Regions from separate parts of the Acerihabitans sp. genome, predicted to be linked through region 3. Evidence: predicted binding sites of a transcription regulator. Region 3 holds the regulator's gene; each other region holds the start of a gene.
The links. Region 3 encodes LexA, which represses DNA repair genes until DNA is damaged. Its sites were predicted from a motif close to TNCTGTATGTACATACAGNA; they were not measured.
Positions count from the first base shown of each region.

Region 1: a site for LexA is predicted at 2,994-3,013, ahead of dinB (DNA polymerase IV). Genes of this name have one in related genera too.
Region 2: a site for LexA is predicted at 4,039-4,058, ahead of VGC33_RS17115 (DNA translocase FtsK 4TM domain-containing protein). Genes of this name have one in related genera too.

Region 1 is NZ_DASWOM010000088.1:10,880-16,941, forward strand. Features, by position in the region: gene VGC33_RS14905 (YceI family protein) at 28-612, shown strand; gene lpcA (D-sedoheptulose 7-phosphate isomerase) at 743-1,327, shown strand; gene VGC33_RS14915 (class II glutamine amidotransferase) at 1,365-2,132, shown strand; gene dpaA (peptidoglycan meso-diaminopimelic acid protein amidase) at 2,103-2,840, opposite strand; gene dinB (DNA polymerase IV) at 3,025-4,110, shown strand; gene VGC33_RS14930 (beta-Ala-His dipeptidase) at 4,331-5,791, opposite strand; gene gpt (xanthine phosphoribosyltransferase) at 6,025-6,062, shown strand, end outside.
Region 2 is NZ_DASWOM010000103.1:5,684-11,745, reverse strand. Features, by position in the region: gene lolA (outer membrane lipoprotein periplasmic chaperone LolA) at 1-151, opposite strand, end outside; gene VGC33_RS17115 (DNA translocase FtsK 4TM domain-containing protein) at 478-3,954, opposite strand; gene lrp (leucine-responsive transcriptional regulator Lrp) at 4,099-4,593, opposite strand; gene trxB (thioredoxin-disulfide reductase) at 5,023-5,991, shown strand.
Region 3 is NZ_DASWOM010000090.1:24,030-30,091, forward strand. Features, by position in the region: gene rcsA (transcriptional regulator RcsA) at 74-703, shown strand; gene zur (zinc uptake transcriptional repressor Zur) at 859-1,368, shown strand; gene VGC33_RS15190 (CsbD family protein) at 1,633-1,842, opposite strand; gene lexA (transcriptional repressor LexA) at 2,221-2,829, opposite strand; gene VGC33_RS15200 (diacylglycerol kinase) at 2,953-3,318, opposite strand; gene plsB (glycerol-3-phosphate 1-O-acyltransferase PlsB) at 3,444-5,903, shown strand; gene ubiA (4-hydroxybenzoate octaprenyltransferase) at 5,951-6,062, opposite strand, start outside.

The DNA.
Region 1 (6,062 bases), on a different contig from region 3:
TTTTAACCGCAACGGAATGAGAGACAGATGATTAACGCAAAAAAATTAGCAGCACCTTTGGCTATCGGCTTCGGGCTGCTTGCCGGTTTTGCCCAGGCGGCGACCCAGACGTACGCCATGGACCCAGCCCATACCTCGGTGGTGTTCTCCTGGAACCATTTCGGTTTCTCCAATCCCACCGCTGATTTTTCAGACGTTACCGGCAATATCCATTTGGATGACGCCGATATCGCCCGTTCAACGGTGGATGTGTCTATTCCGATCGCCACGGTGGATACCCACGTCAAGGCATTGACGGATGAATTCAAGGGCAAGGACTATTTCGATCAGGCGGCCTATCCGCAGGCCACCTTCCGCAGCACCAAAATTGTCAGCGAAGGCGGCAATAAATATAAAGTCTATGGTGAACTGAAGATTAAAAATATTACCAAACCGGTGATATTGGATGCGGTGCTGAACAAGAAAGGCGAGCATCCGATGGAGAAAAAACAGGCGGTCGGATTTAACGCCACCACCACTATCAAGCGTTCTGATTTTGCCATGGACAAATATGCGCCTATGGTCAGCGACGCCGTAGCCATCAGTATTTCCACCGAGGCATTGGTAAAGTAATCGTCAAAACAGCAGATTCCATGTGGTAACGCAAGGGCGCGGGATTAACTTCGCTTCTCGTGGTTTAGCCAATCCGGTAAACTGAGGGCTGGATAACTGATTAACTTAGCCAGCCTATACCGAGGGAACCATGTATCAGGACTTGATTCGTAGTGAACTTAACGAAGCGGCGGCAACGCTTGCCACATTCCTCAGCGACGATCGCCATCTGCAGTCGATAGAAGACGCCGCCGTACTGATTGCCGATTCCTTTAAATCCGGCGGCAAGGTGCTGTCCTGCGGCAACGGCGGTTCTCATTGCGACGCCATGCATTTCGCCGAGGAACTGACCGGCCGTTATCGCGATAACCGTCCCGCCTATCCGGCTATCGCTATTTCCGATCCCAGCCATCTGTCTTGCGTCAGCAATGACTTTGGCTACGACTTTGTCTTTTCCCGTTATGTTGAAGCGTTGGGAAATAAAGGCGATGTCCTGCTCGGCATATCCACGTCCGGCAATTCGGCCAATATCATCCGCGCCGTGGCGGCGGCCCGCGCCAAAGGCATGAAGGTCATCGTGCTCACCGGTAAGGACGGCGGTAAAATGGCCGGTACCGCCGATGTGGAGATTCGGGTGCCGCATTTCGGTTACGCCGATCGTATTCAGGAAATCCATATCAAGGCTATCCATATCCTGATCCAGCTGATTGAAAAAGAAATGGCGGCGGTCGCGTAACTACGGCGTCCAGGCGTTCTGGTATAGGAGACGGGTCATGTGCGAACTGCTCGGGATGAGTGCCAATGTACCGACGGACATTTGCTTCAGTTTTACCGGGTTAGTACAACGCGGCGGCCGCACCGGGCCGCATAAGGATGGATGGGGCATTACCTTTTACGAGGGGTTGGGCTGCCGGACTTTTAAGGATCCGTTGCCGAGCTTCAATTCACCTATCGCCCGGCTGGTGCAGGATTATCCGATTAAATCCCGCGCGGTGGTGTCCCATATCCGCCAGGCCAACCGCGGCAAGGTATCGTTGGAAAATACCCATCCATTTACCCGCGAGCTGTGGGGGCGCAATTGGACGTTCGCCCATAACGGCCAGCTCCAGGGATTCCGCCAGCTGGATACCGGATGCTATCGGCCGGTGGGACAGACCGACAGCGAATATGCTTTTTGCTGGCTGCTGGCCAATCTTGCGGCGCGGTATCCGCGCACGCCGGCTAACTGGCCGGCGGTATTTCGTTATATCGCGACGCTTGCCGGGGAACTGCGGCATAAGGGCATATTTAATATGCTGTTGTCGGATGGCCGTTTTGTGATGGGGTATTGTTCCACCGATCTATACTGGATCACCCGGCGGGCGCCGTTTGGCAAGGCGACGTTGCTTGATCAGGATGTGGAGATCGATTTTCAGCAGCAGACCACGCCCAATGACGTGGTCACCGTTATCGCCACGCAGCCGCTGACCGGGAATGAAACCTGGCACAAGATTGCGCCAGGCGAGAGCGTATTATTTCGGTTCGGTGAGCGCGAACTGTGAAACCACGGGGGTGCCGCTGTTTAATTGCAGCGGCGCGCTTACGGTGTATTGACCGTTGACGACCGCCACAGCCGGCGGCTGGTGGTAACGGACAAAATAGGCATACCCCGGTTCAAGCGAACGCCAGAACGGGTAATAGGATGAAAAACGGTGCCGCTGCAGGTTGGCCTCGGTCATGCGGAACGGGAAAATATGAATGTTCACCTGTGCCTGTCCGTTTTGCAGCGCGGCCTCCACATATTGATATATTTCGGCGATATACCCGTCGGTCATGGCGTAACAGCCAATCGAACGGCAATCGCCATGGATCATCAACATGGCGCCGGAGTAGCCTTTTGATTGATCAAAGGCGTTGGGGAAACCGATATTTATCGCCCGATAATAATGGCTGTTCGGATTCAGGTTACGATTGGTAATAGAATAAAACCCCTCGGGGCTTTTAAAATCCCCTTCCTGCCGCTTGGGACCCAGGCCGCCGGAGAAATTACAAATGCGGTAACTGCCCAGCATGCGGTATTCATTACCCATCTTGGCATAAAGCTCAAGCGTGCGTTCTTCTTTGAAGATTTGAATAAAAACCGGTGAGCCTAATAATTGTGCTTTTAATTCTTTCGATACCTGCGGCTGCGCCTGCTCACTGGCATAACTGACGGACGTCATTGCCGGTATACAAAACAATATCGCAAATAGCAGTGCGATTTTGCCCATTATCATTCCTGCGTAGTCAAAATAATAAAGATGCCGGGCAACCGGAGGTTGTCGGCGGACCCTTTAAAAACGGCAAGTAAAACAACTAAAACAGCGACACGATATCACTGCCTGTATATTTATCAAGATACGTTTTGTATAAATTCGTCGCCTTACTGTATACTTGTACAGTTAAGGGGGGTTAATGCGTAAAATCATACATATCGATATGGATTGTTTCTTCGCGGCGGTGGAAATGCGCGACGATCCTTCTTTACGCGATATCCCCATCGCCATCGGCGGCAGGGCGGACCGGCGCGGGGTCATCAGCACCGCCAATTACCCGGCCCGGGAATTCGGCGTGCACAGCGCCATGTCCACCGCCATGGCGCTGAAACTCTGTCCGCATTTAAAACTGCTGCCCGGCCGCATGGCGGCTTATAAAGAAGCCTCGGAACATATCCGGCACATTTTCAGTCAATACACGCCGTTGATTGAACCGCTGTCGATGGACGAGGCTTACCTGGATGTGACGGACAGCCATCATCACAGCGGGTCGGCCACCAGGATTGCCCAGGCCATCCGCCGGCAGATTGCCGACGAGATTCATCTCACCGCCTCGGCCGGGGTGGCGCCGGTGAAATTTCTAGCCAAAATTGCCTCTGATTTAAATAAACCCAATGGACAATATGTGATCACCCCCGATCAGGTGCCGGCTTTTCTGGCGCGACTGCCCTTAAGCAAAATCCCCGGCGTCGGCAAAGTCACCGCAAAGAAACTTGCCGATATGGGCTTAATCACCTGCCTGGACGTACAACGCTGCGATCTGGCGACGCTTTTGCGGCAGTTCGGTAAATTCGGCCGGGCTATCTGGGAGCGTTCCCAGGGCATTGATGAACGGGAGGTCTCATCCGACCGGCTGCGTAAATCCGTCGGCGTCGAGCGCACGCTGGCGGAAGATATCGTCGCTTGGGCCGAGTGCGAGGCCATTATCGAACTGCTCTATCCGGAGCTGGAACGCCGCCTGGCCCGGGTCAGGCCGGATCTGCATGTCGCCCGGCAGGGGATTAAACTGAAGTTTGCCGATTTTCAGCAGACCACCCAGGAGCATGTCTGGCCGAAGCTGAATAAAGAGGATCTACTGCGCACGGCGCGCCAGGCCTGGGATCAGCGGCGAGGGGATCGCGGCGTGCGGCTGGTGGGGCTGCATGTGACGTTATTGGATCCGCAAATCGAACGTCAGCTGATGCTCGATTGGGAAGACGATATGCGCAACCCGCCTCTTCCCTAAGGCATGGACGCGCAGTGTTGGTCACGATCATAAGACGCCGTAAAGACATCGGTGTAGGTTCGGACGCGCGATGAGGGTTCACATCCATGTGAACCGCCCTGCGGGCCGACGTCTCCGCCGTTGTTTCACTACGCTCCCGGCGTATTGATCCCCGGCGCGCTACGCGTTATTCCGCCAGACCCGTCTCAAACCGATGCGCGGAATTTAATCTTCAGCAGATTCAGTTTTTTTCAGGAATGGCTTTCAGCAGCGCGGTAAGCAATATCCAATATTGGCCGACGCTTTTGATATGCACCTGTTCATCCGGGGAGTGTGGTCCGGTGATGGTTGGCCCGATAGAGACCATGTCCATGCGCGGGTAGGGTTTTTTAAACAGACCGCATTCAAGTCCCGCGTGGATCACCTGGATATTGGGCGTTTTATTAAACAGCTTTTGGTAAGTTTCGCGCACCAGATGCATCACCGGTGAATTGGCGTCCGGTTTCCAGCCCGGGTAGCTGCCCTTGGCGGCCGTTTCGGCGCCGGCCAGCCGGCCCAGGGCGGTGAGCGTGCCCACCACGTCATCCTTGCCGCTGTCGATAAGCGAGCGGATCAGGCAGCGGATCATCGCCTTATCAGTCTCCATCGAGACCACGCCCACGTTCAGCGAGGTTTCCACCACACCCTTGACGTCGTCGCTCATGCGGATCACGCCGTTGGGCGTGGCGTTAAGCAGAGCGATAAAACGATCGCCGCAGGCTTTGGTCAACGCTTGCGCGTCCGTGGCGGCCGGTTCAATCTGGATCGCCGGCTTTTTCTCCACCGCCGCCAGTTCCGCCTTGATCACCGCCAGGTATTCCTGCGCCAGGGCATTGAGGCTTTCGGCGTTTTCCTGCGGCAGGGCGAGAGTCGCGAAGGCCTCGCGCGGAATGGCGTTACGCAAGGTGCCGCCGTTGAGATCCAGCAGCCGGATGTCCAGCTGATGGGCGTGCCGTGACAGGAAACGGGCCAGCAGTTTATTGGCGTTGCCCAGGCCCAGATGGATATCGCCGCCGGAGTGGCCGCCTTTCAATCCTTTTACCGTCAGCTTAAGGGTCTGGTAACCGGCCGGCACCGCTTCGCGTTCAAGGGGCAGGACGGTTTTGAAATCAACCCCGCCCGCGCAGCCCATATAGATTTCGCCTTCTTCCTCGGAATCGGTATTGATCAGGATATCGGCCTGCAGCCAGCCCGGCTGTAAGCCAAAGGCGCCGGCCATGCCGGTTTCCTCGGTCATGGTCAGCAACACTTCCAGCGGACCGTGCTGCACGCTGTCGTCGGCGAGCACCGCCAGCGCGGAGGCCATGCCGATGCCGTTATCGGCGCCGAGCGTAGTGCCGCGCGCCTTGACCCAGTCGCCATCGACATAAGGCTGGATGGGATCGGTGGCGAAATCATGAATGGTGTCGCTGTTTTTCTGCGGCACCATATCCAGATGCGCCTGCAACACCACCGGCTGGCGTTTTTCATAACCCGGCGTGGCGGGCTTGCGCAGCAGGACATTACCCACCGCATCGCGCTCGCCATGCAGGCCTTTTTCCTGCGCCCAGCGCAGGATATGGGTCGCCAGCGCTTCCTCATGATAAGAGGGATGGGGAATGGAGCAGATTTTGGCGAATATCTGCCATAATGGCTGAGGTGAAAGTTGAGTCAGTTCAGACACGATAAAAACTCCTGTTACAACGTAAGACCCGGTCTGGTCGTTAACAAACAGCCCGCAGACGGTCGCATGGTTACCAAAGAGGAATAAAGAATACCACTTTACGTTGCCCTGGTGGGAAACCGCGGTTAAAAAGGGCGGTAGCGCTGGTATTTCGGCGGTGTCGTCTTTATAATCTCGCGCAACCTTTTTTCCCTGTACTATTAAGCCGACCCAATCCGGCTGGGACAGCATTTATGAGCGAAAAATACGTCGTAACCTGGGACATGTTGCA
Region 2 (6,062 bases), on a different contig from region 3:
CGCCGTCCGCGCTGGTCACTTTTTGGCTGAAGGCGGCGTGGAAACTGTTGACCCGGTTCAGGCGGCCTTGCAGCGCGCCGGCATCATCGGCAAACGCCGGCGCGGCGACTACGGCGCCGAACAGGCAAGCGGCTATTAACCTTTTATTCATTATAAACATCCCTTGAAAAATGAAAGGCGCGGCGGCCGGGCCGGCAATTAACAGGCCGGCCGGCGGACGGCGCCTTGATAAGCTCAGATCCTGAGTACTTCGCGTTGCCGGCAGACGGCATGCCGGCTCACCCCGGCGGCATCGATAACGCGCTGAACGGGATGACCGGGGTGGGCGGGCGTAGCCGACGCACCTGCAGCTTGAAGTATGACGGATATAACTGTATCGGAACACTGACGGACAGGCATAGGCCAATCCTCTGAAAAACCGCCGCTTTACGCATCTTTGCACAGGAGCCAAAGCCTGGCTCCTGATGGCACGCGACATTAACCCGCCGGAGGCGGCGCCAGGACTTCACGATTGCCGTTATGGCCCTGCGAGCTGACGATGCCCTGGATTTCCATCTGTTCGATGATCCTGGCGGCGCGGTTGTAGCCGATGCGGAACTGGCGTTGCACGCCGGAAATGGAGGCGCGGCGCTTATCGACCACAAATTGCACCGCCTGGTCGAATAGCGGATCCAGCTCTTCATCGCTGTCAATGCCGCCGGTCCCGCCTTCGCCTTCTTCGCCGGCGCTGGTGATGCTGTCGATATACTGGGGACGCCCGCGCGCCTTCCAGTCGCTGACCACCGCATGCACTTCCTGATCGCGCACGAAGGCGCCATGCACACGCACCGGTATCGAGGAATTGGGCGCCAGATAGAGCATGTCGCCCATGCCGAGCAGCGATTCCGCCCCCGACTGATCGAGAATGGTACGAGAATCGATTTTACTGGACACGGTAAAGGCGATACGGGTCGGGATATTGGCCTTGATAAGGCCGGTTATCACATCCACCGACGGCCGCTGGGTCGCCAGCACCAAATGAATGCCGGCGGCGCGGGCCTTCTGGGCCAGGCGGGCAATCAGCTCTTCCACCTTTTTGCCCACCGCCATCATCAGATCGGCAAACTCATCCACCAGCACCACGATATAGGGCAGTTTTTCCAGCATCGGCGGCGAATCGCCCATGCCGTCGCCCGGTTTCCAGAACGGATCCGGCACCGGACGGCCCATGGCGATAGCCTGTTCGATACGTTCGTTATAGCCGGCCAGGTTACGCACCCCCAGCGCCGACATCAGCTTATAGCGGCGCTCCATTTCACCCACGCACCAGCGCAGGGCGTTGGCGGCGTCTTTCATATCGGTGACCACTTCGGTCAGCAGATGGGGGATGCCTTCGTAAACCGACAGCTCCAGCATTTTGGGGTCAATCATGATAAAGCGCACCTCTTCCGGCGTCGCTTTATACAGCATGCTGAGGATCATGGCGTTGACCCCCACTGATTTACCGGAACCGGTGGTGCCGGCCACCAGCAGATGGGGCATTTTGGCTAAATCGGCAATCACCGGCTGCCCGGCGATATCCTTGCCGAGCACAATGGCCAGCGGCGAGACGGTCTCGCGGAATTTGTCGCAGTCGAGCACTTCGCGCAGATATACCGTCTGGCGGCGTTTGTTGGGTAATTCCAAACCGACATAGGGCTTGCCGGGGATGACTTCCACCACCCGCACCGCCACCGCCGACAGGGAGCGCGCCAAATCCCGCGACAGATTGGAGATGCGCGCCGCTTTAACCCCCGGCGCCAGATCCAGCTCGAATCGGGTGATAACCGGGCCGGGAGAAATGCCGACCACTTCGGCCTTCACCCGGTAATCCGCCAGACGGGCTTCCACCAGTCGCGCGGTTTGTTCCAGCGCGAACATATCCACCGGTTCATCCTCCACCGGCGGTGAAGTCAACAGATCCAGCGTCGGCAACGGCGTGGTCGGCTTTTGCAGCGGCCGCTCGTTGCGCATCAGGAAAGGATGGATCAGGCTGTCCATAGCCGACGCCAATGGCGTAATCGCCGGCTGCAGCCCGGTGTGAGGCAACGGCGCCCGGCCGAGGTCGGCGCTATGCCGCGAAGCCTGGCCATACTCGTCCGGCATCACATCATCGTGCGCAAGATCATCCGCTTCGCCCGCGTCTTCCAGGTGATCATCGCCGCCGGAGGCATAACCGGCCGCGGTTTGCCGATCTGCGCCGAATCCCTGTCCATGCCGCGCAGGCCCATACCCCGGCGCAGCAGGCGCAGCGTCCATCCGTTCAGCCGTTGGCGAGGGGACTGAAGCCGACTGCGCATCGATCCCGGCCGCGGGCGAAATCGGCGAGGTGTCCTGTGTCGATCGATCCTCGGCGTCCGCCACGTACCGCATCGCCTGGCGCTGCTGAAATTCGGCGGCCAGTTGCTGTTGCTGCCAGGCGTCCTCGTCATCGCCATCGCTGGCCGCGTCGCCATAGCGTTGTTCCTGCTGGCGCTGGAATTCCCGGTGAAGCTCGGCCTGCTGGACGGCGGCTTGTTGTTCCTCGGTCAGCGTCGCGGGTGATGACGCGGTATCCTCATGGGTTTGCTGCTGGGCGGTGGTCGCCGCGGCGTTGCGCTGCGACGGCAGCTTGATGCCAAACGAGGCCAGCTCCCGGCGCGTAGGTATCCGTACCCGGTTTGGACGAGGTAATTCAGGGCCCATGCCCTGCTTAACCTGGGGATTATCATCACTGGTGGCGCTGAATGCCGGCATAAAGGTCAGAGCGGCGGCGTCATAAGGCGGCGCCGCCCCAGGCACCTGCCCGCTGGTGCGCTGCGCGACGGTGAAATCGTAAGGCGTGTGCGATGCGTCGCCGTCAAGACGCCAGTCCCCCATACGCGGCCCATCGTCTTCTTCTTCAGGATAACGCTCAGGGGAGGAAACCTGGGTGGAAACGGCCTGATCGCCCGGCAACTCAAAACGATACTGCGGGACCGGCTCAGCGGCCCCGGAGTGCGGGTCCGCTGCGGCGGGCTGCTGTGAATAGGCGGCGGCGGGCGCCGGATCCGTCGCCGGGGCCGCGACCGGCGTCACCGGAATGACCGATATCGCGCCGGGCTGCGACGCGGCCAAGCGATCGCCGGACGGCGCGGCGACGTCGGGATGCGTGGACGTGGAGGACGGCCCCGCCACCGCGCCGATGGGCGCGGGAGCATCATCAGGCCGAGTCCCGGCCGCGTCAGGCCCGGACGTCGCCAGCAGCGGATCCAGCGCATCCAGCGCCTGTGCGCGGGCCGCGTCATCGGACTCAAGACCCTCGTCATCCTCATCGTCATCATAATCCCGCTCGTCGCGGCGGGAACGGTTCGACATAAATGTCAGGCAGCCCATGACCACGCCGCCGATTTTTTCAGCGATGGTGAGCCAGGACCAGCCGGTAAACAGGGTCAGACCGGACGCCCATACGCACAGCAGGGTCAGGGTGGCGCCAATGCCGTTGAACCAGGGCAGCATGGCGTTGCCGAGCAGGCTGCCGATCACGCCGCCGGAGGCAAAGTAATAGAGATCGTCGACATTAAGCGCGGCCAGACCGCATGAGGTCAGAATCAGCGCCAAAGAACCGATCAGCCGCAGCGACAGGGCAAAATAATCCACATAGTCCTGCTCTTCGCGCAGTCGAAACGACGTCCAGCAAAAAATCAGCATCAGCGGAGGCAGCGCATAGGCCAGCACGCCGAAGGTAAAGAACAGCGTATCGGCGAACCAGGCGCCGATGCCGCCGCCAAGGTTGTGAATAGGTCCATGCCAGGCAGTTTGCGACCAACTGGGGTCGGAGGGGTTGAAACTGACCAGGGAAATCATTAAATAGAGGGCAAAAATAGCCATGACAATCAGAACAGCCTCGAGTAACCGGCGACTGCTGCTGAGCGTTTTCAGTTCAACTTCTTTATCTTCTGTGTATTCCTGGCTCAAGAAAGGCTCTCCAGGGTTATCTATGCCGATATAACCGATATAATAGCTTAATAACAGCGCCGACCGTCATACCGCCGGCGCTGAAACTGTATGAATGCACAGGAGTGTAACCATAAAACCTGAATTTTGCACCTGTGTTATGTCTTACCGGGTCTTAATCACCAGCCGGTTGCTCTGTTTCACTTCTTCCATCACCACATAGGTACGCGTATCGTTTACCCCCGGCAAACGCAACAGCGTTTCACCCAGCAGCTTGCGATAGGCCGACATATCGGGCACCCGCGTTTTCAGCAAATAGTCGAAATCACCCGAAACCAAATGGCATTCCTGGATTTCTTCCAGCTTTTGTACCGCGGTGTTGAATTGCTCAAACACATCGGGCGCACCCCGGTTAAGGGTAATCTCCACAAACACCAGTAAAGACGCATCAAGATAATGTGGATTAAGTAAAGCGGTATACCCCTGGATGAAACCCTGGCGCTCAAGACGGCGCACGCGTTCCAGGCAGGGTGTCGGGGATAATCCAACCCGTTTAGAAAGTTCGACGTTTGATATCCGGCCGTCCTTTTGCAACTCATTGAGGATGTTACGGTCAATACGATCGAGATCCTTTCCCGGGCGTTTTTTATTGTCTACCATTATTATTGTCTCTCTCAGTACCTTCCCTGTGCTTGCCACACCCCTGCCGACTTCAATGTTTCAGGGTTTGTTTTAAGACCCGTTGTCTGTTTTATTTTAGGGCCAACTGTTTAAACTGCCTTTCTTGCTGCCTGTCCTAACCCAACTCATCATTTTTCCTTACCCTGATGTTTTCGCAAAAGCGCAGCGGATTGTCAAAGTAAAACGACAAAAATCAGAACAACATGCCGATTAATTCCCGCAGCGGCATGATGTCAGGGGCTTAAGGGCTCTTTTTGGCCCGATTATGTCCTTTTCAATGCTAAAATCCCCCGATCAATAGTTCCTGACGATGATAAATATCGCTAACAACCTTTTGCTTCCTTTTCATAGTCTGGTAATTTTCTTACAATCGACGAGTTGCGTTCTAAGCGGTTAAACGAGGAAAACATGTCTACGGTGAAACACAGCAAATTACTCATTCTGGGGTCCGGGCCGGCGGGTTATACCGCCGCGGTGTATGCCGCCCGCGCCAACCTGCATCCGGTGCTGATAACCGGGATGGAACAAGGCGGCCAGCTCACCACCACCACCGAGGTCGAGAACTGGCCGGGCGATCCGGAAGGGCTGACCGGTCCGTTGCTTATGGAACGCATGTACGCCCACGCCGCCAAGTTCAATACCGAAATCATTTTCGATCATATCAATAAGGTCGATTTGCAAAGCCGTCCCTTCCGGTTGACCGGCGATACCGGTGAATTCACCTGTGACGCCCTGATCATCGCCACCGGCGCATCCGCTCGCTATATCGGGCTGCCGTCGGAAGAAGCCTATAAGGGCAAAGGCGTGTCCGCCTGCGCCACCTGCGACGGTTTTTTTTACCGCCAGCAAAAAGTCGCGGTGGTCGGCGGCGGTAATACGGCGGTGGAGGAAGCGCTGTATCTGTCCAATATCGCCGCCGAGGTGCACCTTATCCATCGTCGCGCGACTTTCCGCGCGGAAAAAATCCTGATTGACCGGCTGATGGATAAGGTCGCCAGCGGCAATATCGTGCTGCATACCGGCCATACCCTGGAAGAAGTGGTGGGCGATGAGATGGGCGTTACCGGGGCGCGGCTGAAAAACGTCGTCACCGGCGCGGTGGAAACACTGGCGGTCGCCGGCGTATTTATCGCCATCGGCCATCACCCCAATACGGCGATTTTCGGTAATCAGCTGGCGTTGGAGAACGGTTATATCCGCGTACAGTCCGGTATTGCGGGCAACGCCACCCAAACCAGCATCCCCGGGGTGTTCGCCGCGGGCGATGTGATGGATCATATCTATCGCCAGGCCATTACCTCCGCCGGCACCGGCTGTATGGCGGCGCTTGACGCGGAACGGTATCTGGATGGTCTGGCGCCGGTAAACGATCGGTAAGCGTAGATTTTTACTCTATAGGGATGGTGGGCTGGGCGCCGGTTTCACTTGCCGCGGGCGGTGGCGTTCCC
Region 3 (6,062 bases):
ACTCCAATGTCGTCTTTTTATCTGAAGCCCTCTTTACCCTTGGATGGATCTAATTGCAGATATCATTATCATTATGACAGTGTTTATACTTGACCCTTGCACTTATACCAAATATGCGATCAAAAGTTCGTTGCCGGCAAGCGGTATTAAAGGTGCAATACGTGACGTGGACAATGTGAGCACTTTGCGATTAAGATGCAAAACCTCTAAACCGTCGATAATTTTCATAAACCAAAATTCTTATCAATATCAAGGTGATAGTGAAGATCTAAAATCTATAATCGATGAGCAGCCGTTGACGCTTTTTTTTATCTTCATTGGCAATGAAAATATCAAATTCCATGATTTTGTTCCCATTAGGGACAATGTGATTATTTTATCAAAGTTTATTAAAATCAGCACATTGTTAATGATAATTCGCTACTTTATGGATACAAAAGCTTGGCGAAACGGGGATTCCGCCATTGGCTTCTCGCCATTGCGTTTTAGTAAAACGGAAGTGGAAATTCTAACAATGTGGATGTCCGGTTATGATACATTGTATATTTGTACCCAGTTGCATATTAAAGAAAAAACCCTGTCTTCTCATAAAATTAATATAAAGCGTAAAACCAAGGCCAGCAATAAGCAGGTGATTTATCATTTAATTGCCATTGCTAACAGCGTAACAGACAGTATTAATATCCGTTATCCCGTTTGCTGAAAAACAGCAGTGGCGCAGATGTGGCTGCCCATCCCCGAGTTAATCCCCGCGATTTTATCGACACCCATAGCGCAGCAGCGTGAAACGCGCCGCTATTCGGCGTTTTTACGCCTTCATGATAAGATAGACTAAGGATTAAACTGCGGGGAATCATTATGAATATCACCGATCGGTCTCAACTGCTCAGCCAGGCTGAACAGTTATGCCAGCAGCGCAATGTGCGTCTGACGCCACAACGATTGGAAGTGTTGCGCCTGATGACACAGCAGGTCGGTGCAATCAGTGCCTACGACCTGCTCGACCTGCTGCGCACAACGGAACCGCAGGCCAAGCCGCCGACGATTTATCGCGCGCTGGATTTCTTGTTGGAACAGGGGTTTATCCATAGGGTCGAGTCCACCAACAGCTATGTTCTGTGCCATCATTTTGAACAGCCCAGCCACACCTCCGCTTTTTTTATCTGCGATCGCTGCGGTCAGGTCACCGAACAATCAACCGAAGGCATTGAAGAGATACTACAGAAAATGGCCCAAGCCAGGGGGTTTACCATGCGTCATAACGTGGTTGAGGCCCACGGTTTTTGTCTCATGTGCGCCGAGGTACAAGCCTGCGACAACCCTCAGGACTGCGGGCATGACCATAGCGTGGCGATAAAAAAACGCTAACGGGCACCAGCCGATCCGCTACGCCAAACGGAAAAATGCCATCACGCGTCGCTACAGGGAATGGAGAACGTTTTACCCGCGCCGGATATGAAAAAATACGCCTGTAGCATTACTATAGCCGAAGGGCGAATAGATATAGCGAAGGAGGGGTGGATAGATAAGGCCAGCAACGGCTGTAGGGTGGTACATCCTTGTACCTTTGGGTAGGAACACTTGAGAACCAATTAACCCGCACTTGCGTGGTGGTCAATTCTTCCAAAATTATTACCAACGATATTTATTACGTGTTTCCCAATCCTTGACTTCCGTTTCAGCGGCTTCTTTACCATAACCATAACGCTCTTGGATTTTACCAATTAATTGATCGCGTTTGCCTTCCACCACGGTCAAATCGTCGTCGGTAAGCTTACCCCATTGTTCTTTCAATTTGCCTTTAAATTGTTTCCAATTACCGCTGGCTTCGTCTTTGTTCATCGGAATTCTCCTTGGCTATCGGTTTATCAGTCAACATAATTCATCACAGGTTTTATATACTGCGTGGATATAGGGAACTGTCTTTAGTCCCGAAACCTGCTGTGTCATAAGCTAACCCTATGAATAAAGTATAGCAGGGGATTTGGCGCGAGGTTCATTAAGCAGACGATTAGACCATACAGGCAGGGTTATTATCGCTGGAGCGGCGATAAATTGAAATAAAACAGGGGGTAGAGGGCATGGGGCAGTACAGCGCCAATTGTAACGAAATATTAACCACCGCCTGCGTTGACGACTCGCCGCTGCCTGTTTACGGCGACAGTCATTGTCCCACGCCGCCGGACATCAGACAACGGCGCGGCACGGGGTGGCCTGTCGTCAGATCCAGTTGCCGTTGCGAATGACGCCGACCGCCAAACCTTCAATGGAAAGCTCCTGCTCGCGCAGGTCGACGATGATGGGTGAGAACTCGCTGTTTTCCGGCAATAATTCAACAATATTACCGTGCCTTTTCAGGCGTTTCACCGTCACTTCATCATTAATGCGCGCCACCACCACCTGGCCGTTATGGGCGTCCTGCGTTTTATGCACCGCCAGCAGATCGCCGTCCATGATGCCGATATCCTTCATGGACATGCCGCTGACGCGCAGCAGGAAATCCGCATGGGGTTTGAACAGATCGGGATCTATCTGGTAATGGCTTTCAATATGTTGTTCCGCCAGCAATGGCTCGCCGGCGGCCACGCGGCCGATAAGCGGCAGCCCGGTCTCTTCTTCTATCAATAAGCGGATGCCGCGCGAGGCGCCGGATACGATTTCAATGGCGCCCTTGCGTGCCAGCGCCTTGAGATGCTCTTCGGCGGCGTTAGGAGATTTGAATCCCAGACGATGCGCGATCTCCGCCCTGGTCGGCGGCATACCGGTTTGCGCAAGATGATCGCGGATAAGGTCAAAAACCTCTTGTTGTCTGGCGGTTAGTGCTTTCATTCCATCCCCTGTTTGTTTATACAGTCTTTATGTGAGTATATACAGGTCCGCGGCAATTGAAAACCATAAGCGTTGCAAATCGTGATAAAACCCCGGCTACGGCCGAGCGCGGACGAATATTTCTCAAATATGCCGCCATAGCAGTGTTATCCACACGAATAGCGCCAATACAATGGCCAGGAACACCGCCGCGGAGCCCAGGTCCTTGGCCCGGCCCGAAAGCGGATGCAGTTCTGGCCCGATGCGATCCACCACCGCCTCAATGGCGCTGTTGATGATTTCAACAATAAGCACCAGCCAGACCGAGCCCATTAACAAAATCCGCGCCACCGGATCGCGTTCAAGGAAACAGGCGAGAATAATCGCCGCCACGGCGGCCACCGCTTCCTGGCGAAACGCGGCTTCATGTCGCCAGGCGGCGCGACATCCTTTGATGGAATAACCCATGGCGTTAAAGATGCGTCGAAGCCCGTTGGTTTGATTTGCCATAATTTTATGCACTAATGAAAAATTGTGCCTATATTACCGTTTCTTCTCGTTCGCATCACCACAGATCTGTCGCGCGGTTTCTGGTATTCTTGTGGCGCAATGCTAACAAGAGGCTTCACGAAGATATGTCAGGTTGGCGTACTATTTATTATACATTGTTGGATTTACCGCTCCGGCTACTGGTGCGAAGTAAAGCTATTCCCGCTAATCCCCGGCAAGAAGCCGGTTTGGATCCGCTGCGGCCAATGATGTATGTTTTGCCCTATAATTCCAGGGCGGACCTGCTCACCCTGCGCGCGCAATGCCTGCGGTTGGGGCTGCCCGATCCGCTGATCCCCCTGGATATCGACGGCGTGCTCTTACCGCGCCACGTCTTCATCCACGATGGTCCCCGCGTTTTTCGCTACTTCTCGGAAAAGCTGGAATCAGTAAAGCTGTTTCATGATTATCTTGATTTACATCGCAATAATCCACAGCTTGATGTCCAGATGGTGCCGGTGTCCATTATGTTCGGCCGTTCGCCCGGTCGCGACGGGCAACAGCACCAGCCGGCGCCGCAGCTACGGCTGCTCAATGGTTTCCAGAAGTTCATCGCGGTACTGTGGCTGGGGCGCGATAGTTTTGTGCGTTTTTCCCGACCGCTGTCCATGCGCTTTATGGCGAATGAGCATGGCACCGATAAAACCATCGCGCAAAAGCTGGCCCGCGTCGCCATGATTCATTTTGCCCGCCAGCGTCTGGTGGCGGTAGGGCCGCGTCTGCCGGTCCGTCAGGATTTATTCAACAAACTGCTGGCATCCAAGGCCATTGAAAAAGCCGTGGAGGATGAGGCACGCACTAAAAAAATCTCGGCGGACAAAGCGCAGCAAAACGCCATCGAGCTGATGGAGGAGATTGCGGCGGATTTTTCGTATGAAGCCGTGCGTTTGTCGGATCGGGTGTTGAGCTGGACCTGGAACCGGCTCTACCAGGGACTGCACGTGCGCAACGCCGAACGCGTTCGCCAGTTGGCGGAGGACGGCCATGAAATTGTCTATGTGCCGTGTCACCGCAGCCATATGGATTACCTGCTGCTGTCCTATGTGCTTTATCATCAGGGACTGGTGCCGCCGCATATCGCCGCCGGCATCAACCTGAACTTCTGGCCGGCGGGTCCGATTTTCCGCCGGCTGGGCGCTTTTTTTATCCGGCGCACCTTCAAGGGCAATAAGCTCTACTCCACCATATTCCGCGAATACCTGGGTGAATTATTTACCCGGGGCTATTCAGTGGAATATTTTATGGAGGGAGGACGCTCGCGTACCGGGCGCCTGCTTGATCCCAAGACCGGCACCCTGACCATGACCATCCAGGCGATGCTGCGTGGCGGCAACCGCCCTATCACGCTGGTGCCGATTTACGTTGGGTATGAACATGTTATGGAAGTGGCCACCTACGCCAAGGAACTGCGGGGAGCCACCAAGGAAAAAGAAGGATTCGTGCAGATGGTGCGGGGGTTGCGTAAATTACGCAACCTGGGCCAGGGTTATGTCAATTTTGGCGAACCCTTGTCGTTAAGCGTCTATCTTAACCAGCGGGTGCCGCACTGGCGTGATTCCATCGACCCTATCGAAGCCCAGCGTCCCGGCTGGCTGGCGCCCGCGGTGGACGATATCGCCGCGCAAATCATGGTAAGGATAAATAACGCCGCGGCGGCGAACGCCATTAACCTGTGTTCCACCGTGCTGCTGGCTTCCCGTCAGCGTTCCCTGACCCGCGAACAGCTTTTGCAGCAGTTAACCTGCTATCTGGAGTTGATGCGCAACGTGCCCTACGCCGCTGATGTCACGGTGCCGGACACTACGGCGCAGGACCTGCTGGAACATGCCCTGGCGATGAATAAATTCAGCGTCGAACAGGATACCATTGGCGATATTATCTACCTGTCCCGCGAACAGGCGGTACTGATGACCTATTATCGCAACAATATCCAGCATCTGTTTATCCTGCCTTCGCTGGTCGCGAGTATCATTATCGGTCATCCCGGCATCGATCGCGGGCAGCTATTGCACCGTATCAACCTGCTTTATCCCCTGATGAAAGCCGAGCTATTCATGCGTTTCGAGATGCCCCAGCTCGGCCCGGTCATCGAAGCGCTCATCGGGGAACTGGCGCGCCAGGAGCTGGTTGTCGAGCGCGCCGCGCAGCTGTTTTTCAACCCGGCGCGGGCATTTACCCTGCAACTGCTGGCGGCGGGGGTGCGCGAGACGTTGCAACGCTATGCCATCACCTTTTCGCTGTTACGCTTCAATCCGCAAATCAATCGCGGGACGCTTGAGAAAGAAAGCCGGATTATGGCCCAGCGTCTTTCGGTGCTGCACGGTATTAACGCGCCTGAATTTTTCGACAAAGCGGTATTTTCCACATTGGTGGCCACGCTCAGGGATGAAAGCTATATCAGCGACACCGGCGATGCCATTGGCGAGAAGGTGAATGAGGTCAGCGAGATCCTCGGCGAGCTGATGACCCCCGAGGTGCAATTGACCATTAACAGCGCAAGCCTGTTGGCCGCGACGCCTGAAAACGACCCCGCGCCCATGTTATGATATCCGCGGCGGGCGAATGCCGACGCATCGCCCGTCTTTACGCCCTGTTATAACCGGGCCTGGCCGAAAAAACTCAGCGCAATGCCGACAAAAATCAGCATGCCCACCAGGTTGTTGTTTAAAAAAGCTTTAAAGCAGGCGTCGCGATCCCGCCGCGCA